2 linked regions of the Halorhodospira halochloris genome follow. The main gene of each other region encodes a partner of the protein of the gene in region 2 in a complex. Links are inferred from orthologs where the notes say so. Each region holds a gene or a part of one and is shown on either strand. Other genes may lie near its edges.

What was found.
Region 1: the proteins of uvrD (region 2) and uvrB are in contact, whole or in part, in a crystal structure (PDB 7EGT), measured with the Thermus thermophilus proteins. The link is inferred for Halorhodospira halochloris from one-to-one orthologs. Residues at the interface, in WP_096412145.1 of Thermus thermophilus: His654, Arg656, Phe657, Gln666, Asp668, Glu669, Lys680, Arg681, Leu682, Ser683, Lys685, Tyr686, Ala687; in WP_096411307.1 of Thermus thermophilus: Glu23, Leu25, Arg26, Asp27, Gly28, Glu29, Arg30, Phe31, Arg55, Glu326, Asp327, Phe328, Glu379, Ser382, Gln383, His398, Gly400, Arg401.

Annotation. Positions count from the first base shown.
Region 1 is NZ_AP017372.2:596,024-600,028, reverse strand. The notes cover bases 703-3,676. They hold uvrB (excinuclease ABC subunit UvrB), read right to left. Parts: upstream 3,215-3,676; coding sequence 1,190-3,214; downstream 703-1,189. Other genes in these bases: HH1059_RS02900 (pyridoxal phosphate-dependent aminotransferase), read left to right, coding at 3,300-3,676; HH1059_RS02910 (hypothetical protein), read left to right, coding at 770-1,039. Also shown: Fe-S cluster assembly protein SufB, read right to left, coding at 1-212; HH1059_RS02915 (SUF system Fe-S cluster assembly regulator), read right to left, coding at 193-675; more of HH1059_RS02900, read left to right, coding at 3,677-4,005. UniProt on the Escherichia coli protein: The UvrABC repair system catalyzes the recognition and processing of DNA lesions. A damage recognition complex composed of 2 UvrA and 2 UvrB subunits scans DNA for abnormalities.
Region 2 is NZ_AP017372.2:2,810,855-2,814,331, forward strand. Bases 576-3,477 are described here. They hold uvrD (DNA helicase II), read right to left. Parts: upstream 3,175-3,477; coding sequence 976-3,174; downstream 576-975. Other genes in these bases: HH1059_RS12860 (LOG family protein), read left to right, coding at 576-836; glmS (glutamine--fructose-6-phosphate transaminase (isomerizing)), read right to left, coding at 3,259-3,477. Outside these bases: more of HH1059_RS12860, read left to right, coding at 117-575. UniProt on the Escherichia coli protein: A helicase with DNA-dependent ATPase activity. Unwinds DNA duplexes with 3'-5' polarity. Translocates on single-stranded DNA with 3'-5' polarity. Initiates unwinding more efficiently from a nicked substrate than double-stranded DNA.

The sequences.
Region 1 (4,005 bases), 2.2 Mb from region 2 along the record:
CAATTAGGCATGCTCATTTGTAGCCACGAGTGGTACGCCTCCAAACGCCACTCGAGCATCCACTGCGGCTCATTTTTTTTAGCCGAGATAAAGCGTATTGTCTCCTCGTTAAGCCCCGGGGGGGCAAACTCCTGCTCTATATCGGTATAGAATCCTGCTGCATAGCCACGCTGTGAAAACTGCTCAATGTAGTCATTCTTCTGCGACGCCATAATTGGCCCCCGTGCCCACGCTATCTGAGCGCTGATTGTGAAAGGTTACTGACTGCTCCTGAGGCGCGCCCATCTGCTCCAGCGTCACCCCCTGCAAGGCTGTGCGCACAACATCACTGATTCGCGACCACGCGGCTCCCGCGTTACAATCGTAGGCATGAGCACAACTTTGAGTACCATTCTCGACGCAATCCGTTATGGCAATAGGCCCCTCAAGGGCCTCAATGACTTCCAAGATATTTACCTGATCGGGTGTTCGCGACAGGCCATAGCCACCCTTCGTTCCCCGAAAGGAGCAAAGCAGCCCAGCATGAACCAGTTGCTTCATTACTTTACTAACTATAGGCTGCGGTAAACCGTGAGCGTACGCCAACTGCGCAGAGCTAGCCCTTTGCTCAGGCACACGGGCCATAGCGCTAAGTATGAGCACGCCGTAGTCTGTTTCGCGATTGATGCGCAGCATTAGGTTGAACCTGCAAATAAACCGTACTCACAGGGTACAGATTAAATCTAGCCGATGGAAGTCTTTGGAACTGATTTAGACAATGGAGGACAACGTGCCTGACAAAAAGAAATCAGCACCGCCGCGGCATAACTACCGACTGATCATTGAAGAACGAGACACTGGTTGGGAGGTCATATTCTTCGATACCGAGGGCCGCGTCCAGCATATCAGCCGCTCCGATAACGAGATCGGCGCCTTACGATCAGCTTACTTCATGGCTCACTACTACCACTACGACCGCGATGTCCTGATCAGGACGCGTCACGGCGACAAGATGCTAGACATCGAGAATCTTATGAGAAACCGCCGCCCGCAAAGATGAGAAAACTATCCCCTAGCCCGTATGATCAGCCAGGGGACCCCGACTCGGGATGTCGTAACGTAGTCCATGCTCACACCGAAGAGCCAGCAGCTCTTCGCCAATTAAATAAAGCTCTCACAAACCGTTATCTTGGCACCTTAAGAAATACTGTTAGGCTAGGTTTTCCACTTCGCCGCCCAACACATACTGCTCAACCCGTTTAATTTCATCGCGCATCTTGGCTGCCTGTTCGAACTCCAGATTACGGGCATGCTGTTGCATAAGCTTCTCTAACTCACGAATCTTTTTAACCCCCTGCGCCGGAGTCATAGCGTTGTACTCAGCAGCTGCATCAGCTACCTGAGCATACTTACGTGCATCACCTGGGGCTGGAACCCCGCCTCGCTCCATGATATCCGGCACATCCTTACATATAGACTGCGGGGTGATGCCGTGCTCGCGGTTATGCGCAATCTGCTTGGCCCGACGCCGCTCGGTCTCATCAATCGCCCGGCGCATAGAATCGGTTATCTTATCGGCATAGAGAATGGCACGACCTTCAACATTGCGAGCGGCCCGGCCAATAGTCTGGATCAGCGAACGAGTTGAGCGCAGAAACCCCTCCTTATCAGCGTCGAGTATTGCCACTAAGGAGACCTCGGGGATATCCAACCCCTCCCGCAACAGGTTAATCCCCACCAAAACGTCGAAATGGCCCAGGCGCAGATCACGGATGATCTCTGTCCTCTCTACCGTGTCTACATCTGAGTGGAGATAGCGCACGCGCACGCCGTTTTCCTGTAAATAGTCGGTTAGATCCTCAGCCATGCGCTTGGTCAAGGTAGTAACCAGTACCCGTTGCGCCAACTCCACGCGCTTGCGGATCTCGGCATAGAGGTCATCAATCTGCGAGCCGGCCGGCCGCACTTCGACCTCTGGATCGACCAGACCGGTAGGGCGCACCACCTGCTCCACCACCTGACCAGAGTGTTCATCCTCAAAGGGCCCCGGAGTTGCTGAGACATATACCGTCTGAGGGGAGAGACGGCGGAACTCATCGAATTTTAACGGCCTATTATCCAACGCCGAGGGCAGCCGAAAGCCGTATTCCACCAAGGTCTGTTTGCGCGAACGATCACCCTTATACATCCCGCCAATTTGGGGCACCGTAACGTGAGATTCATCGATGAAGACCACTGCATGAGACGGCACGTAATCGAGCAGTGTCGGTGGTGGCTCCCCTGGGGCACGCCCAGAAAGATAGCGCGAGTAGTTCTCGATACCGTTACAGTAACCAAGCTCGAGCATCATCTCCATATCAAAGCGGGTCCGCTCCTCAAGCCGTTGCGCCTCGACTAACTTGTCAGCAGAGCGCAGTTCAGCGAGTCGCTCGCGCAACTCCTCGCCAATCTGCTCGACCGCCTTTTTGATCTGCTCGGCCGGGGTAACGTAGTGGGTCTTCGGATAGATGGTTACCCTGGGTACGCTCCTGTGCACTTCTCCGGTCAGCGGATCGAACCAAGCCAACTCTTCAATCTCATCATCAAAGAGCTGGATGCGCACCGCCTCTTCTTGCGACTCAGCAGGAAATACATCGATAGTCTCACCGCGGACCCGATAAGTGCCCCGACTTAACTCGACGTCATTGCGGGTATACTGTAGCTCCGCTAAGCGTCGCAAAATATCGCGCTGATCTATAACCTCTCCGCGCACCAAGTGCAGCAGCATTGACATATAAGCCTGAGGGTCGCCCAAGCCATAGATGGAGGAGACAGAGGCAACGATCACCGTGTCGCGGTGTTCGAGCACGGCCTTGGTCGCTGATAGGCGCATCTGCTCGATGTGCTCGTTAACCGAGGCATCCTTCTCGATAAAGGTATCCGAGGATGGCACATAGGCCTCGGGCTGATAGTAGTCGTAGTAGGAGACGAAGTACTCAACCCGGTTGTGCGGCAAAAACTCGCGCATCTCGCCGTAAAGCTGCGCTGCCAGAGTCTTGTTAGGGGCGAGGATCAATGCCGGGCGCTGCAGCTGCTCAATTACGTTGGCGATGGTAAAGGTCTTCCCAGAGCCAGTGACTCCGAGCAGAGTCTGATCGGCCAGACCGCTCTCCAGCCCGTCAACCAGGCCTTCTATTGCTTGGGGTTGATCACCCGCTGGCTGATAGCGTGATTTAATCTGAAAACGTTCGGTCATAGTGCGATTATAGCTCTTCATAGCAATACATGCCGAAAAGTTAGTATCATAGCGTCCAGGTTTTTAAGTCTAATTGGGGGATTCCATGGAGTTTAAACTCGCCGACCGTGTCAACCGTATCAAGCCATCGCCAACCTTAGCCGTTACCGCCCGTGCCGCGGAATTGCGCGCAGCTGGTGAGGATGTCATCGGTCTTGGGGCCGGTGAGCCCGACTTTGATACACCACAGCACATTGTCGAGGCAGCTATAGACGCCGCCCGCAACGGTCAAACCCGTTACACCGCGGTAGATGGCACGGCTGAGTTAAAGCAATCGATTATCGATAAGCTACATCGCGATAACCAGTTATCCTACTCAGCGAAACAGATCCTCGTCTCATGCGGCGCCAAGCAATCACTGTTTAACCTGATGGCCGCGCTACTTAACGACGGTGATGAGGTAGTAATTCCGGCTCCCTACTGGGTCTCGTACCCGGATATAGCCCTGCTCTTCGGCGCCAAGCCAAAACTCGTCAAGGCCGGGGCAGAGAGTCGCTTCAAGATCTCACCTCAGCAACTTGAAGAGGCCATTACTGACAAGACCCGCCTAGTCATCCTCAACAGCCCTTCTAACCCCACCGGGACAGCTTATACCAAGGCCGAGCTAGCCGAGCTAGGCAGCGTCTTAGAGCGCTACCCGCAGGTGGTGGTAGCCAGCGATGATATCTATGAGCACATCATCTGGCGCGAGGAACCATTCAGCAACATAGTCAATGCCTGCCCCTCGCTAGCTGACCGCGCCGTCGTAGTCA
Region 2 (3,477 bases):
CCCTAAGACACCCCCAGAGCCGCTTAGCTCCCCCCATCTTCGTTGGATGATAACAACACCCATGAAATATTGGTTATCATAGGAACTGGACAGACAAAAAGAACATGAGTCTCTTTATGGATATCAAAAAATTCGATCACCAAGATAGATCTTCTACCAACGGAACGCTGATCCGCGAGTCCTGGAAGATCTTCCAGATCATTGCTGAGTTTGTCGAAGGTTTTGAGAGGCTGTCATCTATTAAACCCTCGGTAAGCGTTTTCGGGTCAGCCCGTGTGCCCCCGAGCAGTCCCTACTACAAACTCGCTGAGGATGTTGCACGGCAACTATCGGATGCAGGCTTCTCAGTCGTCAGTGGTGGTGGCCCAGGGATTATGGAGGCCGCTAACAAGGGAGCTCAAGCTGGCAAATCGCCAAGCATAGGGCTAAATATTGAACTGCCACGGGAACAGGTAGCCAACCCGTACCAGGATATTGCTCTTGATTTCCGTCACTTTTTCTCGCGCAAGGTGATGTTCGTTAAGTATGCATCGGCCTATGTTGTCCTCCCGGGGGGATTCGGCACACTCGACGAATTAGCCGAGATTTTGACCTTGGTCCAGACCGGTAAAACTCCGAAGATACCTATAATACTCGTGCACCGGCCGTTTTGGGAAAAGCTGATCGACTGGTTTAAAGAGAACTTGGTAGCCGAGGGGGCCATAGATCAAGAGGATATGGAACTGTTCCAGGTAATTGATGAGCCGCGCGAGGTAGTAGAAGCTATCTTCACTTTTTACGAGGACCGCGGCTTTGAGCCTTCATCACGTGAACGTGAAATACTGCTTGATCTCTGAGCCCTGGTCTTGACGTAGCCCTGGTGCGAGTGGATTAGGCAAGCCTCACTTGTAGGAGTCACAGCGCCTACGACAACTAGGTGAGAGGCTGGAGAGTGGGACGTGTGCACCCCTCTTAAGTTTAGGCATTCTAACTTGCTTAGTTCATAACCTCGAGCTTGGCGAACCCAGCAACCAGCCACTTCGTGTCCCCCCCATCAAATCTAACCTGCAGGCGAGCGTTATCGCCTCGCCCTTCGCTGGACATTATCACTCCCTCGCCAAACTTCGAGTGGCGAACTCTACTCCCTATACTAAACCCCTCTGGTGGCTCATCGCTAAATTTTGGTGAAACGGGTGAAACGCTAGCCTGACGTGTATCACCACTATCACGCAGTCCATCATTTCGGCTAACCCGCATATGCGGCCGGATTAATTCGATATAACGATCCGGTATCTCGGACAAGAATCTTGACGGACTCGTCATCTGATCCCGCCCATGCAAGCGGCGGCGCTGGGCATGGGTTAATAAAAGCCTTTGCCGCGCCCTTGTCATGCCCACATAACACAGACGCCGCTCTTCCTCGAGCCGAGCTGAGTCTTCTCTAGAAAGATAATGCGGGAACAGCCCCTCTTCCATGCCGGCTAAAAAGACGACCGGAAACTCCAGTCCTTTAGCAGCATGCAAGGTCATCAGTTGGACAGAGCGCTGCCAATCGTCCGCTTGTGCTTCTCCCGCCTCCAGTGCTGCATGGGTCAAAAAACTAATCAGTGGGTGCTGATCTGTTTCGATATTCTCATCGCTTTGTTGAACAAAGCTGCGAGCGGCTGTCACCAACTCATCAAGATTCTCCAGCCGGCTTTCATCTCTGCTGTGGTGATTGCGCAGTCCTGTTGAGGATATAGCATGCTCAACCTGGTGATGCAGTGGTTGTTCCTTGACCCGGTCTTCCAGTTCATCCAGCAGATTTATGAAACTAATTAGTGCATTGCGCGCCCTGCCCGAGATGCTTTGAGTAACAATCAAATCGCGCGTTGCCGACCACAAACTCTGTGCGCTCTCGCGGGCGTAGCTGCGCACAATTTCCATAGTCTTAGCACCAATACCGCGTGGCGGGGTAGCAACCGCCCGCTCGAAGCTGCTGTCGTCATGGCGATTGATAGTAAGACGCAGGTAAGCCAGGGCATCCTTTATCTCGGCGCGTTCAAAGAAGCGCAACCCGCCATAGACTCGATAAGGTATGCGTTGAGCTACTAACGCCTCCTCAAATGCCCTTGATTGGGCGTTGGAGCGATATAGAATGGCAAAATCACCAGCATGATAGTCCCCTTCTTGAATCTGCGCGCGTATCCGCTCAACTACCCAGCGTGCTTCATCGACCTCATTGAAGGCTGAATAAAGTGTTATCGGTTCACCACTAGCGCCCTGGGTCCAAAGGTTCTTGCCAAGCCTGCTTGCATTACAGGCTATTAAGTCATTTGCTGCCGATAGAATAGTTGCGGTCGACCTGTAGTTCTGCTCCAAGCGCACAACTGCCACATCGCCCATCTCCCGGCAGTAACGCTCAATATTCTCAACGCGCGCTCCGCGCCAACCATATATAGACTGGTCATCATCACCAACAGCAAAGACCTCTGAGTTTGGCCCGGCAATTAGCTTCAGCCAGCGATATTGCAGACTATTGGTGTCCTGCAACTCATCGACAAGAATATGTTGAAAGCGTCTCCGGTAGTGTTCTAGCAGTTCCTGGTCGAATCTTAGCAACTCGTAGGCGCGCAGCAGTAGCTCCCCAAAGTCAACCATCCCTGCACGCTGGCATGCCTGCTCATAGTCGGCATAAATAGCGAGCATTTCATCCGCTATATCGCCATTCCCGGACTCTATATCACGCGCCCGTAGCCCCTCATCTTTGCGACTGCTAATAAAGTTGCGTACCTGGCGCGGCGGATAGTTCGATTCGTCATTGCCACGGCTACGCAATATGCGCTTTACCATGCGCAGTTGATCATCAGAATCAAGAATCTGGAACCCTTCCGGAAGATCTGCTCGATCGGCGTGCTGGCGCAACAGGCGGTGGGCAATACCATGAAACGTTCCAACCCACATGCCAGCTGTGGCTATGCCAAGCAGGCTGCCTATGCGCCCCCGCATCTCACCAGCCGCCTTGTTGGTGAAGGTTACAGCTAGAATCGAGAAGGGCGAGGCCCCCTGGGCCGCAACCAGGTACGCTGCCCTCCTGGTTAGCACCCTTGTCTTGCCGCTACCTGCACCGGCAAGCACGAGGGTTCTCCCAGCATCAACACAAACAGCACGCAGCTGATCATCATTAAGGTCACTGAGCAGATCATCCAGATCCATTTTTTTACCTACCTTGGCAAGTTTGGTTGACGAATATCAGGCACCGATCGACTATCTTCGTTTTGGTGTCCTAATCCTGACTTATCACTCCACTGTGACTGATTTAGCAAGATTGCGCGGTTTATCTACATCGGTACCACGCAAAACAGCAACATGATAAGCAAGCAACTGTAGTGGAATGGTATGGATAATCGGTGAAATGGCTTCAACGGAGGCAGGTACAGAAACAACGTTGAAACCGCCAGAAGATTTCAGCGAGGTGCTGTCATCGGCAAACACGTACAGTTCACCGCCGCGGGCCCG